Regions from separate parts of the Streptomyces sp. NPDC000410 genome, predicted to be linked through region 2. Evidence: riboswitches for the same ligand, from Rfam matches in the RefSeq annotation. Region 2 holds a riboswitch; the other holds the start of a gene.
The links. A riboswitch is a leader RNA that binds a small molecule or an ion and turns the genes downstream of it on or off. The one in region 2 is predicted to bind cobalamin.

Region 1 (15,379 bases), on a different contig from region 2:
GTGCCAGGTGCGCCAGCTCAGCCCCGTGCCGTCCCGGTCGACGGTCAGTGCGGTGACCGCTTCCGGGGAGCCGGGGAAGATCCCGTACAGCGCTCGGGGATGGTCGTCCGACCGGCTGCGGATCCGTGCCACCTGTGTGCTGAACTCCACTGCGGAGAAATGCTGGACGCGGGCGCTGAAGTGGTAGTTCCAGTCATCGAAGTGCTGCGCCGCCGTGTCCGGCAGGCCCCCCTCGACGCCGGGCAGGCAAGCCACCGTTTCCCGGACCGGCCCCGCGAAGACCTGATGGGAGGCGCCCAGGAGCCTGAGCTGCACGTCGAGCCCGCCGACCTTCAGGTCGCGTACGGCGAGTGCCTCGCGCGCGGGACGGCCGAGCGCGAACGAGAGCTGGTCGGCGTCGGTGTCCAGATACGGGGTCGTGAGTGCTATGCCGCTCATGTCGCGCGGCCCGGGCAGTTGTCCGGCGCTCCGGAAACGGAGCGATCGCCCGGCGTAGTCGTCCGATTCCGGAAGGAAGCCACGATGGTGGGTACGGCGCCGCGGACGGCAACCTCGAGCTTCAACGATGATCCCCCGACTTCGGAACGTGCAAAGAGCGCCGCCGAGTATGGCACAGGGCATGAGCGCCCCTGCGAGGGGGAACGTATATGCGATCCGGGTCGAGTCACCCGGACGGTTCGCACGCCTCCGCGCTCGAAGGCGGCGTCGCGGTCGTCGGTCGAGAAGCTGACACCGCGAGCCCGGCCTGATCCGCCGGACAGTCCTAGGGGGTGGGCTTCGGTTCCCCGTTCCTGACCGGTCGCGTGTGGATCTTGGCGACGCAGGGCGGGACGGCGGCGCCCTCGTCATGCAGACGGGCCCGGTACGAGCTGGGGCTCTCGCCGACCAGCTCGGTGAACCGCGAGCTGAACGAACCCAGCGAGGTACAGCCGACGGCGAAGCAGACCTCCGTCACCGTCAGGTCACCCCGCCGCAGCAGTGCCTTGGCCCGCTCGATCCGGCGTGTCATCAGGTAGCTGTACGGGGTCTCCCCGTAGGCGGCGCGAAAGCTGCGGGAGAAATGGCCCGGCGACATGAGCGCGACGCGCGCCAGGGCCGGGACGTCGAGCGGCTCCGCGTAGTCGCGGTCCATCAAGTCGCGGGCCCGGCGCAGCCGGACGAGATCCTCCAACGTCACGCCACCACCATCCCACAGCGCTGGGCGCCGCCGGTCGGTGACCGGCGCCGGGTCCGGCCTCCGGCCGCACCGAGGAGAACGCCGACGTGTCACTGTGGTGCCATGACCATTGAAGTCCGCCCGGCTTCGGTCTTCGGGGACGTCCGTACGCTGGTCGGCCCGAAGTCACCCGGAGCCACCGTCTGCTGGTGCCTGAGCTACCGGATCCCGTCCAAGCTCAACAACGAGCTCCGCGGGCCGGCCCGCGGCGAGTACGTCGCCGAGCTGTGCCGTACGGGACCCCCTCCAGGGGTGCTCGCCTACGACGGCGACGAGCCCGTCGGCTGGGCCGCCGTGGCACCGCGCTCGGACACCTCCTTCGCGCGCAGCCGCAAGATCCCGCACGTCGACGACCTGCCGGTGTGGTCCCTGTGGTGCATCCGCGTACGCCCCGGCCATCGGAAGAAGGGGATCTCGCACGCCCTCATCGCCGGCGCGGTCGAGTTCGCCCGCACCCACGGCGCACCGGCGATCGAGGCGTACCCCCTCGACAACGGTGACGCCAGGGTCGACATGACCATGGCGTACGCCGGGATCCGGAAGAACTTCGAACGTGCCGGGTTCGTCCACGCCGCCGACACCACCTCGGTGCTGGCCGGTCATCCCCGCGTCCTGATGCGCCTCGACCTGCGCTGACCGATCAGCCGGGGGGCGATCCGTGCAGTGCGCCCCTGCCGCGCCCCGGGGGGAGGCGGGCGGCAGGGGCGGGGGCCGGGGTGTGCCGGCCCCGGCTGGAGCGGTGGACTGACTCCCCCCACGGCAGTCGGCCTCCCGGGTCCAGCACTCAGGGATACGGCGCGGTCGCGGCCCGGGTTCGGCGTTCCGGGGAATTTCTCGACGAGCCGCACGGCGGCGGCCGGTTCAACCCGCCTCGCGGTGGGGCGGCGGAGCCGCGGCCGGGCCCCACAGCCGCGACAGCCGTGCCAGCTGCGCCGGACTGTTCGCGCACTGTCCGGTGAACCCGGCGCTTCGTGCCGGCGCGGCGTCCTCGGCGTACGCGTCGAGGCCGGCCTTCGCACGTGCCGTACCGATACCGTTCACCGGTCCGGGGAGCCCGGCCGCGACCGCTGCCGCGATCATGATCCCGCGCTGCCACTGGCGTACCTCGGCCGAGAGAAGAAGCCCCACGGCTTCCGTACCCGCCTCACCCGCCCTGCGCGCCCGCCGCGTGAAACCCGCGGCGGAGTAGCCGAGTCGGCTCACCGCCGGATGGCTGCTGATGGACGCTGCCCGGCTCAGTCCCTCCGCGTTCTCGATCACCGGCACGATCCGGACCGCCGGTGCCCGCTTCGCCACCCACTGAACGTCGTCGGCGGAGCGCACCTCGGGCAGGATCAACCCCTCGCACATTCCGGCGAGTTGGGCCAGCTCGTCCTCGCACGCCGCCGTACCGGCCGGATTTACCCGCAGCCGCAGCTGAGGCGACCTCGACCTCCCCGCCCCGGCGCGCGCGATCTGAACGGTGCGTGCGCACGCCCAGGCCATCGCCAGGTCCTGACCGGATCCGTCGTCCCCGTACAGATCGAGGACGACCGCATCGACGCCCGACCGCACGGCCTCCCGGGCGGCTTCGGGACTGTCCGGTGCGAGGAGCAGATGGACATCGGGAGGGCGCGGGGCGAGAGATGCGGCGGGCGTCGTGCACTCGCCCCGGCGCGCGCGGACCCGCTCGCGGAGGCGGGACGTGGAACGGAGCGGCGGTACGGACATGGGGACCTCCCTCGGAGGGGCGGACGCGCCTCTCGCCGCATTCGGCCGTGGCGCCGCGCCCCGCTCGTCCGGCCCCACACGGGGTACTACGCGGTACGCGGTGACGTACGTCGAAGGCCGAAGGCCGAAGGAGACCGCTGCTCACCGACCGCATTAGACTGGGAGGGTCTACGAAGACACGAAGACCGCTGATGTAGACCGGCAAGATCCGAACCGCTCGTGGATTCGCGACGCAATGCTGTGCGGGCCGGGCGGGCGGACGGATCGCGGCGCATCGGAGCCGTACGCAGGTCTGATGCGCAACGAACGGTCACTCCGGGCCCGAGACCCGGCACTCGTCCCCCCCGTGAAGGGGAAATCCTCATGCGCGCGAACATCTCAAGGATCAGGCGCGTGGCTGTTGCCGTCTGTGCCGCACCCGTCCTCGCCATAGCCGCGGGAGCCGGTGCCATCAGTGCGGCCGCTGCGGGCCACCAGGCATCCACCACCGCTACCGCGCCCCAGGCGGCGCCTTGCCCTGCCGACCCCACCGGCAAGAACTGTCCATCCTCCGGCTGGGGTCCGGGTGCGGGCTGACCGCCCCATGGACTGCGGGGACCGCCCGAACGGGGTCCCGCGTCAGCCAATCGGACCCTCGGGTGCCCGAGCCCCTCGGGCACCCGCTCACTGGCGCGGAGGCGGTGTGAAGCGGTGAGGATCGTGTGCGTGGGGGCGGGGCCGGCGGGTCTGTACTTCGCGATCTCGGCGAAGCTGCGCGACGCGGGGCATCAGATCACCGTCCTGGAACGCGATCCGCCGCTGGCGACGTACGGCTGGGGCGTCGTGTACTGGGAAGACCTGCTGGACGTCCTGTACCGCAACGATCCGGAAAGCGCCCGTGAGGTGAGCGCCAGGTCCGTGCTGTGGCAGGACCAGGAAATCCGCGTGCACGGCCCTCGGGGTGAGCAGACCGCGTACTTCGGCGGCTACGGCTACAGCCTCGGCCGCGCCGCGCTGCTGGAACTCCTGGCGCGCCGTGCGCGGCAACTCGGGGTCGAGATCGCGTACGACCGCTCCGTCGACGACCCCGCCCGATTGCCCGATGCCGACCTCGTCGTCGCCGCCGACGGGGCGAGCAGCCGGATCCGCCAACAACGTCAGAACGCGTTCGGTACCCGCGTCGATCCGGGGCGCAACTACTACATCTGGCTCGGCACGGACAGGATGTTCGACAGCTTCGTCTTCAGCTTCGAGCACACGCCGGCCGGATGGATCTGGTTCCACGCCTACCCCTCGATGCCCGGCATCAGCACCTGCATCGTCGAATGCCCGCAGGAGACGTGGCACGCGCTCGACCTCGGCACCCGCGAGCACGACGAGGGCCTGCGCCTGCTGGAGAAGATCTTCCACAGCGCGCTCGACGGCCATCGCCTGATCAGCAGCGCACGCGGCGCACCGGCGAACTGGCAGCGCTTCGCCCACGTCAGCAACCGGACCTGGTACGACGGCAGCACCGTGCTCGTCGGCGACGCCGCCCACACGACGCACTTCACCCTGGGATCGGGCACGCGACTGGCCGTGATCGACGCGATCACCCTGGCCGACAGCCTCTCCGCGACCCCGGACCTCGGGGCCGCCCTGGACGCGTACGACCGCCGGCGCCGCGCGGCTCTCCACCCGCTTCAGGGGGCGGCACGCAGCAGCATGGCCTGGTTCGAGCAGGCGGATCACTACCTCGACCGCGACGCGGTCGCGTTCGCCCACGCCATGTCGGTGCGCCACGCCCCCCAGGCACCCTGGCAGTACCGCCTGCACCTCGCCACGCAGTACACCGCCGTACGCCGGATACGCCGCGCCTACAGTTCCGGCAGCCGCTGGTATCGCGCCGGGCGGCGCGGCGAGGAAATGACGACCGTCCGTGCCCGCATGCTCGCGTCGGGCGGCGGCCAGGCCGATCCTGCCGTGCCGATCGACCGGAAAGGACCCACAGGACCGGCAGGACCCGCAGAGCCGCCAGGACCGCCAGAGCCCACGGACTCCACCGGACCTGCCGCAGGCCCTACTGTGAACCCGCCCTGACAGGATGCGCGGACCCTGCACCGGGCACGCCGGCGGCGGACTCACCGGCGCCGCGGTCGGCGGAGCGGGCGGGCCGGGCCAGGTTCGCGCTGATCATGGCCGCGGCGCGGCCCACGGCCTCGCCCAGTGAGGCGATCCGCTTGCTCTCCAAGGACGTTGCCGCCACCGCGGCGACCACCTGACCGGACGCGCCGTACACCGGTGCCGCCACGCACGAGAGCGCGCTCACGCACTGTCCGTACTGGAAGGCGAGCCCCTGCTCCCGGGCCCGCGTGGCCTCCCGGGCCCACGCGGCCCGCGACCACCCCTCGGGCGGCTCCGCCTCCGGGGCGGACGCTGTGAGGATCAGCTCGGCAGCGCTCCCGGGCGGGAGGACGACGCCGGAGCGGAGCGGAAAGACGTCGTCCACTTCACTGCGCGTGCTGCCGACGACGAGGGTGTGCCCCGCTTCGGGCACCGACAGGCTGACTCCCGACCTGCCGCTCACGGAGGCGAGTTCACGTAACGGCCGCGCCGAGGCCGCGCGCAGCGCACGTGCGGGGTGCCACGCCTGCCCCAGCCGGAACGTCCTCGGGCCGAGACGGTAGCGGCCCGCGCTGCTCTGCACCGCGCCGAGGGCGACCAGCTGCCCGAGCAGCCGGTGCGCGGTGGCCTTCGGCAGTGCGGCGTCGGCTGCCAGTCGGGTCAGCCCGATCTCGTCGCCGCGCGCGAGCACCTCCATGAGTGCGAACGCGCCCTCCAGTACGCCCCGCCCCTCCGTGCCGGATCTGGCCATGGGCGGTTCCCCCCTTCTCGCACGGGTCCCATCGGTCGGACGGGTCCGTAACTCCCCCTTCGTCCCGGCCCATCAGCGAGAACGGTGTCGCCGTCCTCCGCTTACGCCGGTCCGTTGAACGGACCCGATCATTGCCCGTGCGCCACGAACGCGCCAGTGTGTTGACGCCCAGGGACGGAACGTTTCGGCGACACCCACCGGGAGCCACGGCACTCATCGGGAGCCACGACGCCCGTCCGTCAGGAACCACACAAGGAGGATCCGATGAGCGCGATCAAGACCAGTGCCAAGCAGTTCAAGTACGTCATGGGCGCCATGACGGCCGTCTTCTTCGGTTCTTGTTCTGCCAGCTGACGCAGATACGGGGGTGGGGGCGGCTCGTCGCCCCCACCCCTTCGTGACGTTCCAGGGAGGCATGAGTGCTGGAGACCGGTGTCCGACAGGTCCGGGTGGCGATGGCCATGGTGTTCGGCCGGCGGCTGAACGTCCGGGCCGTGGAGCGGCTGGTCGCCGACGCCCTCGCCACGCTGGAGGAGTTCGGTTCCCTCGGCGACGACGTCGACGAACTGGCCGACGGGCCGTTCGCCGACCCGGACGAGCGCCGGGACCTGCAGAACCGCGCGCTCCAGCGGACCGCGCGCAGGCTCGCCAAGCGCTCCCCCTTCTACCGGGAGCGGCTCGCCGGTGTGGACCTCGACGGGCTCACCACCGAGACCGTCACCCGCATCCCGGTGACCCGCAAGGCCGACCTGATCGAGCGCCCGGCCGACTTCCTGTGCAGCACGCCGTATCTGGCGACCCAGACGACGGGCACCACCGGCCGCCCCGTGCAGATCTGGCTCTCCCGCTACGAGATGGAGCTCTGGCCCGCGCTGATCGCCCTGTCCGTGGTGCTGCGCGGCGACATCCGCCCCGGCGACCGGATGCAGATCAACCTCAGCTCCCGGGCCACGGCCGCCGTGCAGGAGGACGTCGAGGTGTGCCGGCTCGTCAACGCCTCGTGCCACGTCGTGGGCCAGGTCCCGCCGGAGGAATCCGTCGAGCACCTCCTCGGCCGCGGCGGCCCCCGGCCCACCCTGCTCACGGGCAACCCCAGCTACCTGGCCCGGATGCTCGCCACCGCCCGGCAACGCGGTTACGGACCGGACGACTTCGGACTCCGGTCGATCTACGCCGGAGGGGAGATCGTGTCGCCGGCGCTCACCAGCGCCCTGCGCGAGACGTTCGGCGCCGAGACCATCGGCGACAACTTCGGCATGACCGAACTGCTGCCGGTCGGCGGACGCACCTGCAGTCGGCGCCACCTCCACATCGATCCCAACATGGGGTACACCGAGGTGCTCGACCTGGAGACGGGCGAGCCCGCCGCACCCGGACGGCTCGGGGAGCTGACGGTCACGCCGTACTACCCCTACCGGGAGTGCATGCCGGTCCTGCGGTACAACACCGGCGACGTCGTCCGCACCCTGGACGGCGAACCGGACTGCGAACTGGCGGCGGTGCCCGCGGTCTCCCAGATCCTCGGCAAGGCGGGCCTGCTGCACCGCACCGCCGAGTCCGTCGTGACCCCGCGCGACATCGTCGAGGCCCTGGACGGCACCCCGGGCCTGCCGTGGCCGCTGCGCCACCGGGCCCAGGTCGGGGCCGACGGCCGGCTCCACGTGGAAGTCGCGTCCCGGAACGTCACCGCGGCCGACGTGACCGGGCGGCTGGCGACCTCGGACATCGACGCGCGCGTCACGGTCCTGCCGCTGGACGAGGAGGAGGCCGCGCGCCACTTCCCCCTGCGCTGCGACCTGTTGGAGCACACCTTCACCCGGAGCCACGCATGACGGTCTTCTTCCAGCTCGCGGTCACCACCACCCTGGCGCTCGCGGTCGTCGTCGGCACGATCGCCTACTTCCGCGCCGTACGCACCGGCAGGCCGCCCGTCGGCGTCTTCAACGGCAGGGACATCTTCCTGATGATGGGCTTCGTCCTGGCCCTGCCGTACGTCTACCTCGCGCTGCCCGGCGCGACCCTCCCCGTCGTGCTCGCCCTGGTCTTCGCGGGCGGACTGTCCGTCGGCTACCAGCCCCTCATCGGGAACGGCCGGCTGCGCCGGGCGCTGATCGCCGCACTGATCGCGAGCGTGCTCGCCACCCACCTGGCCTTCGGCGAGACCGCGCCGCCGTACTGGGTGGCGAACAGCCTGGTCGTCGGCCTGGTCGTCGTCTCCGCCACCAACCTCAACGTCCAGGGCGGCATGCGGCTGAAGAACGTCGCCTGGTTCCTGCTCGCGCTCGCCGCGTACGACGCCTTCTTCGCCTGGGTCGTACCGCTGACCCAGGAACTCGCCGAGGCCGTCCAGGGATATCCGTACGCCCCGGCCGCCGGCCTGCGCATCGGTGAGGACCTGGGCGGTGTGATCGGCATGGGTGATCTGCTGGCCTACGCCCTCTTCACCACCACCGCGTACAAGGCGTACGGAAAGCCCGGACTGCGGACCGGAATCGCCCTGGTGGTCCTCTTCGGAGCCCTGTCACCCGTGGCCGCCCTGCACCTGATCGAGGCGGTCACCGGCGACGCGCCCGCGCTCATCCCGGCCCAGGTGTTCTTCGGCCCGGCGGCGTTCATCGGCTACCAGCTCCTGCGCCGCCGCGGACCGGAACGGCGCATGGCCGATGTGCCGTTCCGGGACGGCCGCGCGGCGGCTCAGCGGCCGGCCCCGGTCCGCGAACCCGCCGCCCGCCCTACGGGTTGAGCCGCCACCGCGATCCCGCCGACGGCCGCGAGGCCGAACCGGGAATACACGTTGCCGTGGGTCCCGCTCTCCTCACCATGAGCACTCTTGGACTGATCGGCAGCGGACACATCGGCAGTACCCTCGCACGCCTCGGCGTGGCCGCCGGGCTGGATGTCGTCCTCAGCAACTCACGCGGACCCGAGACCCTCGCGGACCTGGTGGCGGAACTAGGGCCTGTCCTTCGGATCTTGCCGGGCTCGCGTGCCCTGGCACGCACATCTGCTGCGTTGTCGTCGGTCACCGACGCTCCGCGTCGATTCCCTCCTCCGCCTTGCAGCTGCACGCACCAGACCCTCCCCCTACGCCCTGCGGGCGTGGGGGGACCCCCACTCGCTGATCCGGCCTGATCCAAAAGACAGGCCCTGCCCCCGCGCGCGGGCCGCGACACCAGCCGAGGCGGCGGCCGCCGGCGACTGGGTCGTGGTCACCGTCCCGTTGAGGAACTACCGCCAGGTGCCGGTGGCGCCGCTGGCGGGGAAGGTCGTTCTCGACACGAACAACTACTACCCCGAGCGGGACGGACAGATCGCCGAGCTGGACGCGGAGGAGACCACCACGAGCGAACTGCTCCAGCGGCATCTGCCGGACGCCAGGGTCGTCAAGGCGTTCAACAACATCTACTTCGCGCACCTGGCCGTGCTGGCCCGGCCCTCGGGCGCCGCCGACCGCTCGGTGCTGCCGATCGCCGGCGACGATTTGGACGCGAAGGCGGCCGCCACCCGGCTGCTCGACCTCCTCGGATACGACGCGCTGGACGCCGGACTCCTCGCCGACAGCTGGCGCTTCCAGCGCGACACCCCGGCCTACGTCGTCCCGTACGCGAAGAACCCGCAGGGCCGCGGCTTCGCCCTGGACGACCCGGGCGCGAGCGCGGACACCGGGACGCTGCGCACGGCCCTGGCGGCGGCCCGGCGCGGCTGAGGACGCCGCCCGGCGCGTACCCGGGCGTGCGTCCGTACGGGCGTGACGGCGCCGAGCCTGACGCCGGCGGCGGATCGCCGCTCGTATCGTGTGGGCGTGATCGTTCGCGGGGGCCGAGGCGGCGGCGGGGGAGGGCGGCTCGGCTATAGGGCGGCGGCCGTCGTGTTCGCCATCGGCATGGTCGGGACGACGCTGCCCACCCCGCTGTACGGGCTCTACCAGCAACAGATCGGCTTCTCGGAGCTGATGGTGACGGTCGTCTTCGCCGTGTACGCGATCGCGGTCATCACCGCCCTTCTGGTGGCGGGGAACTACTCGGACGCGGTCGGCCGCAGGCCCGTCCTGCTGGTGGCGATGGCCTTCTCCGCCGGGAGCGCGTGCTGCTTCCTCCTGGAGAGCGGCCTGCCCCTGCTCTTCGCGGGACGGCTGCTGTCGGGTTTCGCCGCGGGGCTGCTCAGCGGCACGGCGACGGCGGCCGTCATCGAGATCGCGGGGCCCGCCAGGAGGGCGCGTGCCGGGTTCGCGGCCACCGCCGCGAACATGGGCGGCCTGGGCTGCGGGCCCCTGCTGTCCGGGGTGCTCGCGCAGTACGCGCCCCGGCCGCTGACGCTGACGTTCTGGGTCTATCTGGCTCTGGTGGCGGCGGCCTGTGCGTTGATCTGGCTGCTGCCCGAAACCGTCGGGGAACCGGAGCGATGGCCGCCGCTGCGGCCCCAGGGCGTCTCCGTGCCGCCCGAGGTGAAGGGCGTGTTCGTGCCCGCGTCGGTGGCGGCGTTCGCCGGATTCGCCCTGCTGGGCCTCTTCACCGCGGTGGCACCGAGCTTCGTCGCGAGGACCCTCGACGTCCACAATCTGGCCGTCACGGGCGCCGTCGTCTTCTCCGTCTTCCTCGCATCGACGATCGGACAGTCGCTGACCGGGAAGGTCGGCGCGCGCCGTGCGCTGCCCGTCGGCTGCGGCGTACTGGTCGTGGGCCTCATGCTGGTGGCCACGTCGCTGATCACCCACTCGCTGCCCCTGCTCGTCCTGGGAGCCCTGTGCGGCGGAACGGGACAGGGCCTCGCCTTCCGCGCCGCGCTCAGCCTGGTCAGCGACGCCGCCCCCGCGCGGCACCGGGGCGGGACGATCTCGGCGTTCTTCGTCGTCGCCTACCTGGGCATCTCCCTGCCGGTGGTCGGCGTCGGAGCCATGGCCATGGCGCTCGGACTGCGCGCGGCGGGGCTGGTCTTCGCCGGCTGTGTGATGGTGGTCGCCGCGTGCGCGGGTACGTACGCGGCACTTCGCCCGCCTCCCGGCCGGTGAGGAGCCGTACGGGCGTGCTCCTCACCGGCCACGTCCGGCTCAGGAAGCGGACAGTTCCGCCCTGACCGCGCGCGCCGCGGCGACGAGGTTGTCGAGCGAGGCGCGGGTCTCGGGCCAGCCGCGGGTCTTCAGCCCGCAGTCGGGGTTGACCCACAGACGCTCCGCGGGGATGGCCTCAAGTCCCTTGCGGAGCAGGGCCGCCGCCTCGGAGACGTCCGGGACGCGTGGGGAATGGATGTCGTACACGCCGGGGCCCGCCTCGCGCGAATAGCCGTGTCCGGCGAGTTCACGGGCGACCTGCATGTGGGAGCGGGCGGCCTCCAGGCTGATGACGTCCGCGTCGAGGTCGTCGATGGCCTGCACGATGTCGCCGAACTCCGCGTAGCACATGTGGGTGTGGATCTGGGTGTCCGGGCGCACGCCGCTGGTGGCCAGGCGGAAGGACTCGGTGGCCCAGGCCAGGTAGTCCGCGCGGTCGGCGGCGCGCAGCGGCAGCGTCTCGCGCAGGGCCGGCTCGTCCACCTGGATCACCGAACTGCCCGCCGTCTCCAGGTCGTTCACCTCGTCGCGCAGGGCGAGGGCGACCTGGCGGGCGGTGTCGCCGAGCGGCTGGTCGTCGCGGACGAAGGACCAGGCGAGCATGGTGACGGGGCCGGTGAGCATGCCCTTGACCGGGCTGTCGGTCAGCGACTGGGCGTACGCCGCCCAGCGCACCGTCATCGGCTCGGGGCGGGAGATGTCTCCGGCCAGGACCGGCGGGCGGACGTAGCGCGTGCCGTACGACTGCACCCAGCCGTGCTGGGTGGCGAGATAGCCCGTCAGCTGTTCGGCGAAGTACTGCACCATGTCGTTGCGCTCCGGCTCGCCGTGCACCAGGACGTCGATGCCGGTCTTCTCCTGGAAGGCGATCACGTCCCGGATCTCGGCCTTGATCCGGTCCTCGTAGCCGGCGGTGTCGAGGCGGCCGGCGCGCAGGTCCGCGCGGGTGGTGCGCAGTTCGGTGGTCTGCGGGAAGGAGCCGATGGTGGTGGTGGGCAGCAGCGGGAGGCCGAGGCGGGTGCGCTGGGCGGCCGCGCGCGCGGAGTAGGGCTGGGAGCGGCGGCCGTCGGCGTCCGTCACGGCAGCCACCCGTTCCCGTACCGCCGGGTCGTGGGTGATCGCGGAGCCCGCCCGGGAGGCGAGGTCGGCGCGGTTGGCGGCGAGTTCGGCGGCGATGGTGTCGGTGCCCTGGGCCAGGCCCTTGGCGAGGGTGACGATCTCGGCGGTCTTCTGCCGGGCGAAGGCGAGCCAGCGCCGCACCTGCGGGTCGATGTCGCGCTCGGCGGCGGCGTCGAGGGGGACGTGCAGCAGGGAGCAGGAGGCGGAGACATCGACGCGGTCGGCGATGCCGAGCAGGGTGCCGAGGGTGGCCAGCGACTTCTCGAAGTCGTTGATCCAGATGTTGCGGCCGCCCACGACTCCGGCGACCAGGCGCTTGCCGGGCAGCCCGCCGACGGCGGCCAGGGCGTCGAGGTTGGCGGAGGCGGCATCGGTGAAGTCGAGCGCCAGGCCGTCGACCGGGGCCTTGGCGAGGACCGGCAGCGCGTCGCCGAGCCGGTCGAAGTACGAGGCGACCAGCAGCTTGGGCCGGTGGGTGAGGGCGCCGAGGTCGCGGTAGGCGCGCCCGGCGGCGTTCAGCTCGGCGGGCGTGCGGTCCTGGACGAGCGCGGGCTCGTCCAGCTGCACCCACTCGGCCCCGGCGTCCCGCAGAGCGGCGAGCACTTCCGCGTACACCGGCAGCAGCCGGTCCAGCAGGGTCAGCGGCTCGAATCCGGCAGCGACACCCGGAGCGGGCTTGGCCAGCAGCAGATAGGTGACCGGGCCGACGAGTACCGGACGGGGCGAGAGCCCGAGAGCCAGCGCTTCGCCCAGCTCTCCGACCTGCTTGGCGCAGTCCGCCGTGAACACGGTGTCAGGACCCAGCTCGGGGACCAGGTAGTGGTAGTTGGTGTCGAACCACTTCGTCATCTCCAGCGGCGCCACGTCCTCGGTGCCGCGGGCCATGGCGAAGTACCCGTCCAGCGCGTCCGCCGCGAAGGCGGCGCGGTGGCGGGCGGGGACGGCGCCGACCATCACGCTGGTGTCGAGGACGTGGTCGTAGTACGAGAAGTCACCGGTCGGGACCTCGTGGACACCGGCGTCGGCCAACTGCTGCCAGTTCGAACGGCGCAGGTCCCGGGCCGTCCGCTCCAGGGCATCGGCGGTGACGCGACCCTTCCAGTAGCCCTCGACGGCCTTCTTCAATTCACGGTTCTGTCCCTGGCGGGGGTAGCCGTACACGGTGGCCCGTGATGCCGCGGATGCGGGCTTCGCTGTCACGGAACTCTCCTTCGCGAGTTACTCCTGTGGGCACCCGGGGACGGGTGAGGGCGCGAAGGGGCCGCAGACCGGACGGAACGCCGCCGTGCGTCGATGACACACGTGTCCGTCAGATATGTAGGCCGACCCGCCCTCGAGGTCACCGGGATCACCGGGTGCGCATGGGCGCACACGGGCAACGGGCAGGTCTTCGGACTCGCGGGCTCGTCCGGCCGGATTCCCGGCGGACACCTACTGGCTGTCGCTTCCCGGGCCCGTACAAGGACCCAGTGCTCATGACGGCGGTCGTTCCCGCTCACCGCTGCGGGGCAGTCCCGGATTCCCACCGGGTTCCCTCTTACGACGCGCGTACCTGGCGGGCACGGCGAACCAGCTGCACCGGCCAGCCTAGAGCCCCTGAGGGGACGCGGACACCACTGTTCATCATCCGGACGGTGATGCGAGACACGCGGGCGGCGCGACCGCGGAAACGCGGGAGGGCGTGGAACAGTCTCTCCCACTGTTCCACGCCCTCCCGCAGCAGCGGGTCCCTCAACCCCTCTGCGTCACCGGAGCCCCTCAGCTCCGGTCGTCCTTGGCCCCGTTCACGACCGCACGTCCGAGCGGTGGACGAGGTGGCGGGCGTAGGCGTCGGTGGTGAAGAACTCGGGCAGCGTCCTGGCGAGGGCGGTACGTTCGAAGATGTCGCGCACCTCGTCCACCCTGGCCCACGGATACTGCGCACCGAGCGCGGCGGTTTCCTCGTCGAGCATCGCGAGCACGGTCTCCCGGTCGACGGCGCCGTGGCGTATCCACTGCCAGACCTGGCAGCGGGCCATCTCGGCCGCCGCGGCGTCCTCCATCTGACCGCCCAGCGGGACGGCGCCCTGGCCGCGCAGCCAGGCGTCGAAGTAGCGCAGGGCGAGGGCGATGCCGGCGCGTACGCCGTCGAGGGTGGGCGGGCCCGCCGTGCGGCGGACGGCGAGCAGGTCCTCGGCGGTGACGTGGACGTCCTCGCGGGTGCGGTCGAGCTGGTGGGGCCGGCCGCCGAGGACGCCATCGAAGATCTCGCGGCACAGCGGGACGAGGGCCGCATCGGCGACCCAGGTGCCGTCGAAGCCGTCCTCCGCCTCGCGTTCCTTGTCGAGCCGGACCCGGATGAGTGCCGCTTCGTGTGCCGCCGCGTGCGGGCCGGGCAGGTGGGCGGCCATGCCGCCGATGGCGTGCGCGCCGCGCTTGTGGCAGGTGCGTACGAGCAGTTCGGTGTAGGCCCGCAGGAACGGGGCGGTCATGGTGACCCGGTCCCGGTCGGGAAGGGTGAAGTCCGGCCGGTGGGCGAAGTTCTTGATCAGACTGAACAGGTAGTCCCAGCGGCCGGCGTTGAGCCCGGCGCTGTGTTCGCGCAGCTCGTAGAGGATCTCCTCCATCTCCAGAGCCGCGGTGACGGTCTCGATGAGGGCGGTCGCCCGGATCGTGCCGCGCGGAATGCCGAGGAGGTCCTGGGCGAGGACGAACACGTCGTTCCACAGGCGGGCTTCCTGGTGGTGCTCCATCTTGGGGAGGTAGAAGTACGGGCCGCGGCCGGCGTCGATCTGCCGCCGGGCGCAGTGGAAGAAGTAGAGCCCGAAGTCGACGAGGGACGCGGACAGCGGGCGGCCGTCTATCACCAGGTGCTTCTCGGTGAGGTGCCAGCCGCGGGGGCGGACCATGAGGGTGGCGATTGTGTCGCCGGGCCGGTGCTTCTCGCCGTCGGGCGCGGTGACGTCGATGCGCCGCTCGACGGCGTCCAGCAGGGTCAGCTGGCCGCCCACGATGTTCTCCCAGGTGGGGGAGGTGGCGTCCTCGAAGTCGGCCATCCACACCTGGGCACCGGAGTTGAGGGCGCGAGCCGCCGTGTCGCGGTCCGGGGGGCCGGTGATCTCGACCCGGCGGTCGGTCAGCCCGGGGCCGGGCGGTGCGACGCGCCAGTCGGAGTCGTTGCGGATGTTGGTGGTGGCGCGGGAGAAGTCGAGCGGGAAGCCGGATGCGAGTCGGCCGGCGAGGCGGCGGCGTTCGGTGAACAACTCGAACCGGCGGCCCGCGAAGGCGGCGTCGAGGCGGGCGAGGAAGTCCAGCGCCTCGGGGGTGAGGATCTCGTCGAAGCGGTCGCCGGGTGCGCCGAGGACCTGGACACGAGCGGTCAGCTCGGTGGTGGACATGAGGGGCTCCTCAGCGTGAGCGGTGAGGGTGAGGGCCGGACGGACGGCTGTCCGGCCCTCACCTGGCTACGGATGCT
Region 2 (15,379 bases):
CGTCTTCGAAGGCACGCCCGCCGACCTCGTCGCCGCCCGCTCCACCCTCACCGGCGAACACCTGGCGGCCTACGTCGGCTCCTGACCGAAAACCCTTCAATCCGTTGCAGACGCGCACCGTTGGATCGCACGCTCTTTCGGAAGGGTGCCCAAGCCCCTGTGGACGCGGGCTATGATCACGGTGTGATGACAGCTTGGTCGCGTTCCGGCGGCGAGTCGACCCCTTCTCAGGTGGGTCGGCTCGTCACTGCCGGGCTGACCCTGCTGCTGCTCGGCCTGCTCGGCGTGTGCTGCTCGCTGGCGGAAGCGGAACACGACAGCGAAGCAGCGGCCGTACAGGCCGTCTCCATCTCCGTCCCCGTCTCCTCGGTGAGCGCGGAAGGCCAGGTGGCGACATCCGCCGCGGGCTGTTCCGAGAGCGAGGGCCACTCGGCGGTGGAGGGTGCGCGCCTTGCGGGCGCACCGTCGTCCGCGGCGGGCAAGCCCGACCTCGCCGACGCCCCGCACGAGCGTCGTACTTCTCCGAGTTCCGGTCCTGAGCGGCCGGCCGAGCACGTGCGGCAATCCCCTGCCGCCTCCTCCGCGTTCTGCAGAGCACAGGTCGTCCTTCAGGTGTAGGCGTCGGAGCTTCCGACGCCCCCCGCGCGCGCCGAATGTGAGTTCTTGCTGCCCGCGCGCACCCGCCCATGTCGCTTCCCGCCCCCTGCGGACGGGGAAGTGGCTGCCGCTCGGAGGATCTGTGTTCCCCCTGACCCCACCCCTGCCGCGCTCGGCCCACCGGACTCCGGTCCCGGTCCCGTCCTGGCCGGGGGTTCTGCTCACATGTGTGCTGAGCGTGCTGCTCCTGGCCGCCGCGCACTGTTCCTCGTACCTCGCCAACGACGAACACCGGCACCTCTCCCTGTCCGCACCGGCCACGCACGCCGGACACGCGGAGCCCTCCGACACACAGGAACACCCGGAGCGCCCGCAGCACGGCCACGGTTCGGCCTGTACGCCTCCCTGCCTGACCGCGTCGGCGTCGGCGTCGACGGGCGAGCCCCAGCGCCCGGCCGACGCGCCCGCCGCGCTTTCTTCCTTGCAGGTCGGTGCGCTGCCGGTGGAGCAGACGGCCTCGGCGGCCTTCTGCTCCGGCAGACCCTCCATGGCCCGCACCGGTCGCTCCACACTGGCCGACGTTTGCCGGTGGCTCATCTAGGCCGTTCGCCGCGCAGCCGCACGCGGCTGCCGCATGCCGTCCTCCGGCCCGGGGCTCCGCCCTGCTGATTCCCGGCCGTCACGGCATGCCACGCGAACGACCGACCGACGCCATCATCGAACGAACGAAGGCACAGACATGCATTCTTCGACCACCGACACATCGTCCACCGGCCGCTCGGCCCTGTCGGAGCTGGTGGGCAACACCCCGCTGCTGCGCATCTCCGAACCGCTCGCGCCTGCGGGCCGGGGCTTCTGGGCCAAGCTGGAGGGCTTCAACCCCGGCGGCATCAAGGACCGTCCCGGTCTGCACATGGTCGAACGGGCCCGCGCCCGCGGCGACCTGAAGCCGGGCGCCAGGATCATCGAGTCCACGAGCGGAACCCTGGGCCTCGGTCTCGCGCTGGCGGGCATGGTCCACGGCCACCCGGTCACCCTGGTCACCGACCCGGGCCTCGAACCGTCCATGACCCGGCTGCTCGTCGCGTACGGCGCCCAGGTCGACGTGGTCTCCGAGCCCCATCCCTCCGGCGGCTGGCAGCAGGCGCGCCGCGACCGCGTGCAGCAGCTCATGACCCGGCATCCCGACTCCTGGTGCCCGGACCAGTACAACAACCCTGACAACACCACCGCCTACACCCCGCTCGCCCTCGAACTGGCCACCGAGCTCCGGCACATCGACGTGCTGGTGTGCAGCGTCGGCACCGGCGGCCACTCCGCGGGGATCTCGCGCGTCCTGCGGCAGCTCTACCCCGACCTGACGCTGGTGGGAGTGGACACCATCGGCTCGACGATCTTCGGGCAGCCGGCCCGGCCGCGGCTGATGCGCGGACTGGGGTCGAGCATCTACCCCCGCAACGTCGCCTACGACAACTTCACGGAGGTGCACTGGGTCTCCCCCTCCGAAGCCGTGTGGACCTGCCGTCAGCTGGCGGGCTCCCACTACGCCACCGGCGGGTGGAGCGTGGGCGCGGTCGCGCTGGTCGCCGGCTGGCTGGCCCGGTCGCTCCCGAAGGACGCGCGCATCGCGGCGATCTTCCCCGACGGCCCCCAGCGGTACCTCGGCACCGTCTACGACGACGGCTACTGCGCCGCGCACGGCCTGCTCGACTCCCCGCCGGCGCCGGAACCGGACCTCATCGGCCGACTGGACGAGAAGGAGGTCACCCGCTGGACCCGGTGCACGACCGTCGTCGACCCGCTCACGCTCGTAGCGGGGAGCGAGAACGAGTCCGACAGCGAGGCCGACGGCGAAACCGGCGTGAAGGGCGCGGCGGACCGGCAGGGGCAGGCCCGGTGAAGAACACGCTCGCCCAAGTCCGCTCGTACGACGGCAGCGTCCAGCTGCTGATGGTCAACCAGTTCACCATCAACCTCGGCTTCTACATGCTGATGCCCTATCTGGCGACCTATCTGGCCGGGCCGCTGGGCCTGGCGGGCTGGATGGTCGGGCTGATCCTCGGCGTCCGCAACTTCAGCCAGCAGGGCATGTTCCTCATAGGCGGGACACTGGCCGACCGCCTCGGCTACAAGCCCATGATCATCGCCGGGCTCGTGCTGCGCACCGCCGGCTTCGCGACCCTCGGGCTGGTGGAGTCCGTCCCCGCCCTGCTGGCCGCGTCCGCCGCGACGGGGCTGGCCGGTGCCCTGTTCAACCCCGCCTCCCGCGCCTACCTGGCGGCCGGCGCCGGCGAGCGGCGCGTCGAGGCGTTCGCCCTGTTCAACGTCTTCTACCAAGCGGGCATCCTGCTCGGCCCGCTGGTCGGCATGGTCCTGACCGGCATCGATTTCAGCATCACCTGCCTGGTCGCGGCAGGGATCTTCGCGATCCTGAGCGTCATCCAGATCCGGGCCCTGCCGGCCCGCCGCGCCGACCGATCCGACACGGCGGCCGGGGTGCGCGAGGGCGTCCTGCGGCAGTGGCGCGGGATCCTCGCCAACCGTCCGTTCCTGCTGTTCTCCGTGGCCATGATCGGCTCGTACGTCATGTCCTTCCAGGTCTACCTGTCCCTCCCACTGGAGGTCAGACGACTGGGTGGGGAGGGGCAGTTCGGCACGGCCGCGGTGGCGGTCCTCTTCGCGGTCTCCGGGCTGAGCACGATCGCCTTCCAGACCAGGGTCACCGCCTGGTGCAAGGCCCGGATGGCACCGGGCCGGGCGCTGACCTGGGGGCTGCTGGCGATGGGGGCGGCGTTCCTCCCGCTCCTGCTGGCCTCCGCCGTGCCGGTACCGGACGGCGGGCCGGGCCTGTGGCTGCTGGCCGGGCTGCCCCCGGCCCTGTCCGCGCTGCTGCTCGCGCTCGGCACGATGATCGCCTACCCCTTCGAGATGGACACCATCGTCCGCCTCGCGGGCAACCGTCTCGTGGCCACGCACTACGGCCTCTACAACACCGTCTGCGGAATCGGTATCACGCTCGGCAATCTGCTCACCGGCATGGCGCTGGACGCCGCGCGCGACGCCGGAGTGCCGGCCCTGCCCTGGGTGGCGCTCTGCGCACTCGGCCTGGCGTGCGCGGCCGCGCTCCACGCGCTGCACCGCACCGGCCGGCTGTCGCCGGCCGAGGCGGAGGAGGAACGCCGGACCGTGACCGCCTGACCGGCGCGGGCCCCACATGACGGTGCGGCCGACGGAACCCCCGTCGGCCGCACTGTTGTCGGCCGTCACGGAGCCGGGTGTCCGAGCCGTCGGCGGTGTCACCCGAGAAAACGGCCGGAACACGGCGTGCCACCCGGGTGTGGTGCACCAGACTGGCCGGTACAGGTCGCGCACGTGGCATCGGATCACCGTGCATCGACGTCACGAGGGTCCATCATCCGAAACCGCAGATGTGAGCCTTTTGGTCGATCAGCCGAGCATTTGCCAGATCATTTACGGGGACACTCTCTTGGGTGCAATATGCAAGGGGTGTGGTGCGTGTTCGGGCGCAGGAGTCCGGAGGAGCTGAGATGACGGCGGGCGGCGGCACCTCCCGTCCCCCGCGCGGGCCTTCACCACCGGCGACGCGCGAGGGCAGCACCCATCCCCCTGTTCCTGCTCACGAGGCGAGGTAAGGACCCATGACCACACGCACCCAGGACGGCAGCGCCGGAGACGTCGACTACGGCGCCATAGGCTGTGGATACTCCGCCTACCGGCGGCCCGACGCCCGCATCGCCCAGGCCATCGCCGAGGCCCTCGGCGGGGCCCGTACCGTCCTCAACATCGGCGCGGGCGCCGGATCCTACGAGAGCGCAGCCCGGTCCGTGACGGCCGTCGAACCGTCCGAGTCCATGCGTGCGCAGCGCCCCGCCCGCCTCGCCCCGGCCGTCAACGCCGTCGCCGAGGAACTTCCCTTCGCCGACGGCGAGTTCGATGGCGCGATGACTCTGTTCAGCGTCCACCAGTGGAGCGACGTGACGGCGGGCCTGTGCGAGATGCGGCGCGTCACCCGCGGCCCCGTCGTCATCCTGACCTGCGACCCGCGGCTCGTACGCGACTTCTGGCTGTACGAGTACGCGCCCGAGGTCCTCGACACCGAGGCCCGCCGCTACCCGCCCGTCGAGGAGATGGCCGCGGCGCTGGGCGGAGACAGCAGCGTCCAGGCCGTACCGATCCCCCTGGACTGTACCGACGGCTTCAACGAGGCGTACTACGGACGCCCCGAGATGCTCCTCGACCCCGCCGCCCGCCAGGCCTGCTCGGCGTGGAGCTTCGTCGACGACGGCGTCCGCGAACGCTTCGACCGGCAGCTGCGCGACGACCTCGCCTCCGGGGCCTGGGACGAGCGCTTCGGGCAGCTGCGCACACAACCGACGCACGAGGGGTCGCTCGTCATCGTGCGCGCGACCCCGTGACGGCGAGCAAGAGGAAGAGGAACAGCACCATGGCAGTACCCGACCGCATGGACGAACAGCTGCGTGCCCTTGGCCTGGTGGAGGCCCAGCGCAAGGCCGTGGCCCTGTTCGCGGAGGTGGAGTCACGGGGAATCGTGGCGCCCGGAGCCGGCGAGCGCGAGGTCAGCGACCGGATCCGGGACCTCGCGAACGAGATGTTCGGCACCACCAAGCACTGGCACAAGCGGATCGTCCGCTCCGGGCCGAACACCGTTTTCCCGTACCGGGAGAACCCTCCGGACCGGATCATCGGCGAGGACGACATCGCCTTCGCCGATTTCGGCCCGATCTTCGAGGAGTACGAGGCGGACTTCGGCCGCACCTTCGTCCTCGGCGAGGACCCGGCCAAGCACCGGCTGCGCGCCGACCTGCCGGTGATCTTCGCGGCCGGCCGGGAGGCGTTCCGCGCCGATCCCGTCATCACGGGCCGGCAGCTCCACGCCGAGGTACAGGCGCTCGCCGCCAAGGCGGGCTGGACCCTCGGCGGATGGCACGCGGGCCACCTCGTGGGCGAGTTCCCGCACGAGACGATCGACGGCGCCAAGGCCGAGTCCTACATCACCCCGGACAACGACCACCCCATCCGCCGCACCGACCGGGCGGGGTGGCGCTGCCACTGGATCCTGGAGATCCACCTCATCGACGAGCGACATGGCTTCGGCGGTTTCTACGAGCAACTGCTCGACCTGGAGTAGCCGTCCGCCCCGCCGCCCCGCCCGGGTTCAGTGCAGGTCGGCCGGCGCGGGCGTGGTGTCGTCGAGGTCGTCGAGGAAGCCGCCCGACTGGTGCTGCCACAGCTTCGCGTAGGCGCCGTCCGTGGCGAGCAGCTCCTGGTGCGTGCCCTGTTCGACGATCCGGCCGCGGTCGAGGACCACGAGCCGGTCCATGGTGGCGACCGTGCTGAGCCGGTGCGCCACCACGAGCGCCGTACGCCCCTCCATGAGCCGCCACAGCGCGTCCTGGACGAGGATCTCGCTCTCGGAGTCCAGGGCGCTGGTCGCCTCGTCGAGCAGCAGGATCGGCGCGTCGCGCAGGATCGCCCTGGCGAGGGCGACCCGCTGGCGCTGTCCGCCGGACAGTTTCACCCCGCGCTCGCCCACCATGGTGTCGAAGCCGTCCGCGAGCGCGTCGGCGAACTCCGTGACATGCGCCGCCTCGGCCGCGCGGCGGATCTCGGCGTCGGTGGCGTCCGGCCGGGCGAACGCGATGTTGTCCCGCAGCGTGCGGTGGAACATCGCCGGGTCCTGCGGGACGTAGGCGATGAGACTGCGCAGGTCGGCCTGGCGCAGTTTGCCGATGTCCTGCCCCCCGATCAGGATCCGGCCGGAGTCGATGTCCGTCATCCGCAGCAGCAGCCGGGTGAGCGTGGTCTTGCCGCCGCCGGACCGGCCGACGAGGCCGATCTTCGTGCCGCCGGGCACGTCCAGGTCGAGGCCCTCGAAGAGCGGCTTGCCGCCCCCGTGGGCGAACGTCACCTGTTCGAAGCTCACGTCGGCGGACTTCGACAGGAGCGGCTCGGGGGACTCCGGGTCGCACACGGTCGGCGGGGTCAGCAGCAGTTCGGTGAACTGCGCGCCCTCCGTCATCGAGCTCTCCAGGCGGCGGTAGATCTGGTTGAACTCGAACATGATCCGCGTCGCGCTGGTGTAGTAGGCGAAGGCGACGACGACCGCCTCCACGCCGTACCCGTTGCCTGCGAGCGCGACGGCGAGCAGCAGGCCCAGCGCGTTGGTCAGCACGGACATCGGCGCGACGACGGTGTCGATGCGCAGGTTGCCGTAGTCCCAGGAACGCAGCGTGAGCCGCCTCGACTCCGCGACCCGCGACCGGTGCTCGGCGGCCTCGCGCTCCTCGGCGGCGAAGGCCCTGACCGTGTCCATGTTCATCAGGCTGTCGGAGACGTGGCCCGACACCCGGGCGATCGCCTCCTCCCGCTGGTCGACGAGTGCCTGGCGGCGGCGGACCAGAGGCGTCACGCACAGCGCCGTCAGCGTGATCGGCACCAGGAGCGCGAGGACGAGCAGCGGTTCGTACTGCCACAGCACCACCGATCCGAACACCAGCGGTACGAGGCTGCCCACGACCTGGAACGTCAGTGTGTCGACGAAGTCCTCGTAGCACCGGGCGAAGCTCAGGACCCGCTTGGTCAGCGACCCGGCGAAGTTGTCGTGGAAGAACGCGGCGTCCTTGGCGAAGAGCTCGTCCATGCCGACCACGTACAGGTGCTCGATGCCGAGGGCGTCGAGACGGTTCAGGCAGTGGTATCCGATGCGCCACAGAGCCTCGGCGAGCAGCAGGACCGCGGCGAAGCCGAGGACGTAGGGCAGTGCGGAGCCGATGTCGGTACCTGTGCCCTCCGCGATCCGGCCGACGAGCTTCGCCACGACCAGCGGCGCGATGTAGTTGAGGCCGATGTTGCCCAGTGCCGGGAGCAGCATCGCGGGTACGGTCAGCCACCGGAGCCGGGCCAGCTCCCGTCCGTAGTAACGAAGTGCCAGGAGCACCGGACCCTTGCCCGGCGAACCCTTGCGCGATTCAGACGATCCCATCCCAACCCTGCTTCATCGGACCGGAACGACAGGATTCGCAGTGTCCCGCGACGGCACCCGCGCGGTCCAAGCATTTTTCTCCAACCACCCAGCACCGGGGATACCGGACCTTCGGGGCGTACCGCATGGCCGGGCACCCCCGGGGCCCGGCGCCGAACCCGATCACGGTCGCCGGCCGCGCCGGTGCCAGGGGATGTGGCTCGACCGGCACTTGGCGGGCCTCGGCACGGTCGAGGAGACGGGTGCTGGGCGGGGACGGGGCACCGCCGGCGGCCGTACCGGCGCGGCGGGCGGCGTACGAGCTGCACCCGTCGCTTCTTCCGGCCTGTCCCACGTGGTCCGGGGCGAGTTCGATCCGCGGGTCCGAGCGGTCACGCGTATCTCGGCGATCGTCACCGATGCCGGCGCGAACCTCTCGCACGCCTCGATCGTCGCCCGCGAACTCGGCATCCCGGCGGTCGTGGGCTGCGGGAACGCGACGACGCGGATCCGGACGGGCGACCGGATCCGCGTCGACGGCGGGCAGGGGACAGTGGAGGTCCTCAGGGCGGCATAGCCCTGGCGTGGCGGCGCTGCCCGGAGGGGGGCGGCGGCCGGTCCCGTACCGGCGCCGCCCGTCGCCTACTGGCCGGCGCCCTCGGCGAGGGTGTGGGCGACCAGGGCGTTGGCGTGCCCGTGCCCCAGGCCGTGCTCGGCCTTGAGCCAGGAGACGAGCTCCATGTGCTTGGTCAGCGGAGAGGAGCGGATGAGGTCCTGCCACTCGGATATCGGCCGGCCGTACTTCTTCTCGATCGAGGGGAAGTAGCTGGCGGGGCCCTTCACGGCGTCGGTCATGGGATGCTCCGTTTCATCAGCGAAATGATCTTGATGGTGTCGATGGTGCTCGATGGATCAGCGGCCGGCTAGTGGTGCTCCGTGTCGGTGAGCAGACGGGCCGTCACCGCGGTCAGCCACGCCAGGCCGAGCCCCGCCCCGGCGGTGAAGGCCAGGACCGAGGCGGAGGAGCCGACGAACCCGGCGAGCACACCCACGGGAGCGATACGGGAGGCCACGGCCCAGCCGCGGTGCCCCCGGGAGGAGAGCGGTCGGGCCAGGACGAGGAACGCGGCGCACAGCGCGAGGTAGCCGACCATGCCGCCGGCCATGTGGGCGGCGCCGTGCGCGCTGAGCGAGGTGGCGTCGGGAGCCCCGACGGGGAATCCGGCCCCGGCGTCGGCGGGGAAGACGGCGGCGGCCAGGAACGACGCGCCGAACACGCCGACCAGGAGCGGTCCCCACACCCCGCCGGGTTCGCCGCGCAGCACCCGGCGCAGCCCGATCGCGCCGGCGGCGAACAGGGCCGCGGTGACCACGAAGTTCACCGTCTGGATCCAGCCCAGGTCACCGAGGGCGAGCTGGCTGATCGCGTTGCGGGTGAAGTCGAAGCCGTCGCGCGTGAGTCCCTGGGTGACGCCCACGGCCAGGAACAGCGGGCCTGCCACGAGGCCGCCGGCCAGCAGTCCGCGCGCCGCCGGTCGCGGCGAAGTCGTGGCGTGGGTGGCGTGGTGGGCGGCGCCGAGCGTGTGGGCCATGGGGAACCTTCCTCGTCATGGTGTTGTCGCGTATATGACCGGTGCCGGGGACCGGAGTCATCGGCCCTGCGAACGTGATCCACATCACCTGCCTCCGACCCCCCGGGCCGCGCGGGTGGGCCGCACGGCGGGCGGCCTCGCCGGGACGCCTGGCAGCCGCACCCGTACCGCGTTTCACGGGAAAGTGCCGTCCGCGCACACCCACGGAGGGACGGCCGCCCCCTCGAACCCACCGCGATCCCGCCGGGCGCCTCCGGGAGGTCCCGTGAGCACGCACACGCCGCCCCGCTTCGACCCCACCCGCGTCCCCCACCTGCCGGGTTCGTTCGCACCGGTGACCGAACAGGTCGACGTCGCCGACCTGGACGTGACGGGCGAGACCCCAGTCCGGGGTCGATCCGGAAGGGGCAGGCCGACTCGGTGAGGGCCGGCACGCGGTCGGCGTGCCGAACGACGTTGATGTCGGGACGGACGGCCGCGAGGACTTCGGCGGGTCCCTGCCCGCGGGCATCACCGCCCACCCCAGGACGGCCGCGGGCAGCATGGCCCACACCCTGCTGGACGACTCCCGGGTGGAGTTCCCCCGCGTCGACGACCGGCGCATCGGCCGGCGTCATCGCCACGCCGCGCCGGCCACCGAGACCGGACGGGCGGACCTGTTGCCGGGCGAGCACGACGCCGTGCGCTGGTACGACACGGGGACCGGCGCCGCCGGCGTCCGGCCGGCTGCCCACCGAGGTGGATGCGCCTGCTCAGTATTTGCAAGCCATGGGCAATAAGCCAGCGCGTGGGACGGACGGGGCAGCGGCCCGGCGCTCGTCGCGCGGGCCCCGCGCCCCCGCGACCTCGGCGTACCCGCCCGCCGCCGCCACGACGAGGTGCGGTCGGCCGCGCCCGGAGCAGCGGAAATCAAGACAATGCCCGAGGCCCCTCTGTCACGCTGCCTGGGTGCGCCACTACGCTGGCAGCGCAGTCGGTTCGCGTCCGTACACGACGCGTCGTAAGAGGGAACCCGGTGGGAATCCGGGACTGTCCCGCAGCGGTGAGTGAGAACGAAAGCCGTCAACAGCACTGACCCCCATGAGGGTTCGGGAAGCGACGGCCGGTAGGAGTCGCCGGAGCCACCGGTCGACGCGCCCACGAGTCCGAAGACCTGCCACTGCGCGCGTGTGTCACGGACGCACGCGCTGTTCACGGTGGCCTCGAGGGTTGGGTCGACGGTGCAGGCCGGCGCGCGCACACGCGACGCGGCGCCTTCTCCCCGTCGACCCACGTGCTCGGGGCCGGGGCGGCGAGGGAGGGCGTGTTCGTGACCGGGGAGCATCGCGTCCGGGGCTTCGGAGCGACAGTCGCCGGCGTCTGCCACGGTACGTTGGGCGAGCTGTACCAAGGACCGCTGCGGGCGGGCGGCGATCCGGAATTCGCGATCGTGTCGTTCCCCGTCGACCGCCACTCCTGGGTGTACTTCACCCGGGAGACGGGGCCGCGGCAGGCACCGCCGTTCGGCGAGAAGACGGCGGCGGCCGTGGATCTGTTCCTGGACCGGTTAGGGCTGACATTGCCGCCGGGCCGCTGGAGCACCCATTCCGACCTGGGCGTCGGCGTGGGGATGGCCAGTTCGACCGCCGACATCGTGGCGACGCTGCGCTGTCTGTTCCGCGTCTTCTCCCTGCCGTACGACCCCGACGTCGTCATGGGGATCCTGTCGGCGATCGAGCGGGCCGACAGCGTCTTCCTGGACGAGTTCGCGCTCTACCTGAGTGGCCGGCACCGGGTCGTCCGGCGACTGGGCACCGATATCGGCTTCCACACCGCCTTCATCACGGAGCCGGGCACCGTGGACACCGCCGCCGTCACCCCCCTGCTGCTGGGGCACTACCGGCGCCGTGCGGCGGAGTACGACAGGTGCCTGACCGACCTGCTCAAAGGGTTCGCCGCCGGGGATCCGCCGGCGGTCGCCCGGGCGGCGACCACAAGCGCCGTACTGTCCCAGGAGGCTCTGCCCAAGAGCACCTTCGACGCCGTCCTCGCCGAGCGCGAGGCCTTCGGGGCGGACGGGGTCTTCGTCGCCCATACCGGCTCTCTCGTCGGATACCTCTTCTGTCGCCGGCCTGCTCCCGCCGTCAAGAACGAGCTGTCCGCCTTCTTCCACTCGCTGGGCCACCAGTGCTCGTTCGCCCGAGGAGGCTATGGGTGATCCACCCTCACATCACCGACGCGCTCAAGGTCCCCGACCTCGTCCGGCTCACGGAGAACACGGTCCTGATCCGGTTCGAGTCCATGAAGGTCTACTCGGCGCTCGCCGCCGTCCGCGACCTGCGCGACCGCGGCGTGATCAGGCCGGGCCAGACGCTCGTGGACAGCTCCAGCGGCATCTACGCCTACGCCCTCGCACTGGCCTGTCACCGCTACGGCATGCGGTGCCACATCGTCGCGTCCACCACCGTGGACGCGACGACACTGGCCCAACTGGAAGTCCTCGGCGCCACGGTGGAACAGGTGACTCCGTCGCCGAGCCTCAAGCTGGACCAGGAGTTACGCGTGCGGCGAGTGCGGGAACTGCTCGCCGCACGGCCCGACGTGCACTGGATGCGCCAGTACCACGACAACGTGCACTACCTCGGCTACCGGGAGGTCGCCGACCTGGTCTCCGCCGCGGTCAGGGACGACAGGCCGCTGTCCGTGGTCGGCGGCGTCGGATCGGGGGCGTCGACGGGCGGGCTGGTCGAGCACCTGCGCCGCCGGGACCCTTCGGTCCGGCTCGTCGGTGTCCAGCCGTTCGGCAGCGTGACCTTCGGCAGCCAGGACCACCACGACCCCGCCGCCATCATCGCCGGCATCGGCTCCTCGATCGTCTTCGACAACGTCCGCCACGCGCTCTACGACGCCGTCCACTGGATGGACTTCACCCACGCCATGTCCGGCACCGTCGCCCTGCTGCGCGACCACGCCGTCTTCGCCGGTCTGTCCAGCGGTGCCGCCCATCTGGCCGCGATCCACGAGGCACGCCGGCACCCCGACCGGCTCCATGTGGTGATCGGCGCCGACACCGGCCACCGCTACGTCGAGAGCGTCCACTCCCGCCACCGGGACGCCCTGGACCCGGCCGCGCTCAAACCGGTCGAGGTCGACACCCCCGAAGCGATGTCCATGCCGTGGTCGACGATGGCGTGGAACCGCGCCGCGGCCCCGGCGCCCTGGAAGGAGCCGGCCGCATGACCGTCGTATCCCTGGAATCGCTCACCTTCGGTCTCGGTCACCTCGTCCGGGCCGCGGAACGGCTCGGCGAGCAGCTGGTCCTCCTGACCTCGGACCCTTCCTGGTACGGCCACGAGCTCCAGCGGTTGCCGTCGCACGCACTGGACGTCGTGACGACGGACACCTTCGACACCGAGGCGGTGGCGGCACACCTACGCCGGATGCCGGAACTGCGGGGCCTGATCAGCTCCACGGACACCTGGACGACGGTCGGCGCCGAGCTGACGGCCCGCCTCGGCCTGCCCGGCCTGGACCCGGCGGTGCTGCGGCTGACGCGCGACAAGGCCGCCGTCCGCGACCGCCTGTTCGCGGCCGGACTGACCGCGGGGCGGGCCGCGGAGGTCGATCCCGGTGACCCCGAGGCGGCCGCGCGGCTGGTGAAGGAGGTGGGCCTGCCCGCCGTCCTCAAGGACAGCGCCGGTACCGGCAGCCAGAACGTATGGCTCGTACGGGACAGGGAGGAGGCGGAAGCCGCTCTGCCGGCGGCCGCCGACCGGCAGTTGAAGGGCCGTCTGTTCGCGGAACCCTACTTCTCCGGTCCCGTCTACAGCGCGGAGACCCTGTCGTGGGCGGGGCGGACACGGCTGCTGGGGGTATCCAGCCGGCTGATGTCGCCCGAGCCGCGGTTCCGGGAGGAGATCACCGCCTTCCCCGTCGCGTTCCCACGGCAGCGGCACGAGGCTCTGGAGCGGTGGCTCGGCCAGGTGCTCGCGGCCGTCGGGTACTCCGACCGCTTCGCCCACGTGGAGTTCGCCTGGACCACGGCCGGTCCGGAACTGGTGGAGATCAACCCGCGGATCGGAGGCGCGCTCGTCGGCGAGGGCATGTGCCGGGCGCTCGGGGTGAACGTGTACGAGGCGATGGTGGAGACGGCGCTCGGGCTGCGTCCCGCGCTCATGGACATGGAGCTGCCCGGCGGGCCGGCCGTGGCGTTCGTCCTCGGCTATCCCGCGCGGCCCGGGGTGTTCACCGGCGTCGCCGGGCTCGACCGGCTGGCGGACATGCCGGGCTCTCCCGTCTGGTACCCGGTCAAGCGGCCCGGCGACCCGATCGAGCACCTGGACGACAGTCGCGGCTACGCGGGCATCGTCTACGCGGAGGCCGAGACGGCGGAACTCGCCACCCACTGCGCGGTCGCCGCCGCGGGCGCCGTACGCGTCCTCACAGAGCCCTTCCCGGAACCGGGACATGCGGCCCGCCACATGTCCGATGGGTGATCCCCCGGTGTCCGGGTCCGGTGCACGGGCGGTGCTGTCCACGCTGACCGGTCCCCTGCGGTTCCTCCTCCTCAGCTCCTTCCTGATCCCGCTCGGCAGCTTCATGATCCTGCCGTTCATGTCGGTGTTCCTGCACGAACGGCTCGGCATGGGGCTCGGCGCGGTCGGGGTCGTCCTCGCCGTCGCCTCGCTCGTCCAGTTCTCGGGCGGCGTCGTCGGCGGGGCGCTCGCCGAGCGCATCGGGCTGCGCCGCACCATGGTGTGGGCGCTGGCCGTCCGCACGGCCGGGTTCGTGGGCTTCCTGGCGGCACTGCGCTGGCCGCCGATGGCCGTGGCGGCGCTGATCCTGACCTGCTGCGGTGCCGCGCTGTACCTGCCCGCCAACAAGGCGTACCTCGTGGACGGCGTCGACGAGCACCGCCGACCGGTGTTCCTCTCGCTGGGCAACGCGGCCCTCAACGCCGGGATGGCCGTGGGCCCGCTCGTCGCCGGGCCCTTCGTCCTGTCGTCGCCCGGTCCGCTGTTCCTCACCGTGGCGGTCCTGTTCGCCCTGGTCCTGGCCGGCCACACACGGCTCCCCGAGACGTCCGTGGAACGGAGCGGTGCGGGCCCCGTCGGCGAAGGACCCTCCGGCGAAGGGCTCCTGGGCGGTGTGGCGGTCCTTCCCTTCGCCGCGAACACCCTCGCGTTCTACCTCTACTTCCACTTCCAGCACTACCTGGCGGTGTTCGCCGTGGAGCGGGCCTCCAGCGAGTTCTACAGCCTGGTGCTCCTGCTGTGCTTCGTGCTGGTCATCGTCGTCCAGCCGCTCGCCTCGGACGCGATCCGCAGGATGAGTTACCCGCTCGCCCTCGTGACCGGCTTCGCGGGCCTGGCCGTCGGCATGGCGGTGCTGGCCTTCGGTACGAAGGCGGCCCTCCTCACCGGCGGAGCGCTCATCACCCTCGGCGACATCGTTCTGTTCCTCAAGAACGACCTGGAGGCCCTGCGGCGCAGCCCGCGCTCGGACGCCGTGGTCTTCGGACAGCAGCGGCTCGCCGCGGGACTGGGCGCCTGCCTGAGCGGCCTGCTGGGCGGGCAGCTGTACGGCCTCGGTGAACGCACCGGCGACACCGGCTGGTTCTGGGTCGCGGCGGCGGCCCAGTGCGTCCTGCTGCCGCCGCTCCTCCTCACCCTGCGCGGCAGGACCGTCGCTCCTCCTCACCCCACAGACCCCGACGACACGGAAGGAACAACGGCGTCCGATGACACACACCGGCGGATTCCAGGACGATGACTTCTGGACCGAGTTCTACGACTTCCTCTTCTCCGACCAGCGCTTCGCCCAGGCCGAGGAACTCCTCGACACCTCCGCGCTGTTCGCCTTCCCGCGCGGGGCGCGGGTGCTGGATCTGGCGTGCGGGCCGGGCGTGTTCACCGTTCCGCTCGCCCGCCGGGGCTACGAGGTGACCGGTGTGGACCGCAGCCCGGCCATGCTGGACCGGGCCCGGAAGCTGTCCGCCGACCGGGGCGTGACGGCCGACTACGTCCGGGCCGACATGCGGGAGTACGCGAATCCCGCGGCCTTCGACGTCGTGCTCAGCATGTTCACGTCCTTCGGGTACTTCGAGGATCCCGCCGACAACGCCCGCGTGCTGCGCACCGTCCACAACAGTCTGGCCCCCGGGGGCACCCTCCTGCTGGACGTCGCCGGGAAGGAGCTGCTGGCCCGG

Region 1: it holds a riboswitch for cobalamin, as region 2 does, so the genes downstream of both, metE (5-methyltetrahydropteroyltriglutamate--homocysteine S-methyltransferase) here and ABT342_RS20020 (GHMP family kinase ATP-binding protein) in region 2, are expected to answer to the same signal.

What each region holds. Positions count from the first base shown of each region.
Region 1 covers NZ_JBEPDM010000020.1:29,949-45,327, reverse strand. Annotated here, with positions in the region: gene ABT342_RS20880 (DUF2617 family protein) at 1-438, opposite strand, end outside; gene ABT342_RS20875 (helix-turn-helix domain-containing protein) at 764-1,177, opposite strand; gene ABT342_RS20870 (GNAT family N-acetyltransferase) at 1,280-1,852, shown strand; gene ABT342_RS20865 (aldolase/citrate lyase/malate synthase family protein) at 2,078-2,926, opposite strand; gene ABT342_RS20860 (FAD-dependent monooxygenase) at 3,632-4,984, shown strand; gene ABT342_RS20855 (IclR family transcriptional regulator) at 4,965-5,759, opposite strand; gene ABT342_RS20850 (phenylacetate--CoA ligase family protein) at 6,179-7,591, shown strand; gene ABT342_RS20845 (hypothetical protein) at 7,588-8,502, shown strand; partial or broken gene ABT342_RS20840 (NAD(P)-binding domain-containing protein) at 8,580-8,718, shown strand; gene ABT342_RS20835 (NADPH-dependent F420 reductase) at 8,965-9,465, shown strand; gene ABT342_RS20830 (MFS transporter) at 9,643-10,767, shown strand; gene metE (5-methyltetrahydropteroyltriglutamate--homocysteine S-methyltransferase) at 10,807-13,125, opposite strand; cobalamin riboswitch at 13,290-13,496, opposite strand; gene aceB (malate synthase A) at 13,710-15,302, opposite strand.
Region 2 covers NZ_JBEPDM010000018.1:115,213-130,591, forward strand. Annotated here, with positions in the region: gene ABT342_RS19960 (ATP-binding cassette domain-containing protein) at 1-85, shown strand, start outside; gene ABT342_RS19965 (hypothetical protein) at 187-618, shown strand; gene ABT342_RS19970 (hypothetical protein) at 827-1,198, shown strand; gene ABT342_RS19975 (PLP-dependent cysteine synthase family protein) at 1,337-2,497, shown strand; gene ABT342_RS19980 (MDR family MFS transporter) at 2,494-3,795, shown strand; gene ABT342_RS19985 (class I SAM-dependent methyltransferase) at 4,257-5,033, shown strand; gene ABT342_RS19990 (M24 family metallopeptidase) at 5,063-5,767, shown strand; gene ABT342_RS19995 (ABC transporter ATP-binding protein) at 5,795-7,621, opposite strand; gene ABT342_RS20000 (PEP-utilizing enzyme) at 7,815-8,177, shown strand; gene ABT342_RS20005 (DUF4287 domain-containing protein) at 8,243-8,455, opposite strand; gene ABT342_RS20010 (DUF998 domain-containing protein) at 8,524-9,192, opposite strand; gene ABT342_RS20015 (hypothetical protein) at 9,636-9,971, shown strand; cobalamin riboswitch at 10,150-10,366, shown strand; gene ABT342_RS20020 (GHMP family kinase ATP-binding protein) at 10,502-11,389, shown strand; gene ABT342_RS20025 (cysteine synthase family protein) at 11,386-12,411, shown strand; gene ABT342_RS20030 (ATP-grasp domain-containing protein) at 12,408-13,667, shown strand; gene ABT342_RS20035 (MFS transporter) at 13,660-14,943, shown strand; gene ABT342_RS20040 (class I SAM-dependent methyltransferase) at 14,912-15,379, shown strand, end outside.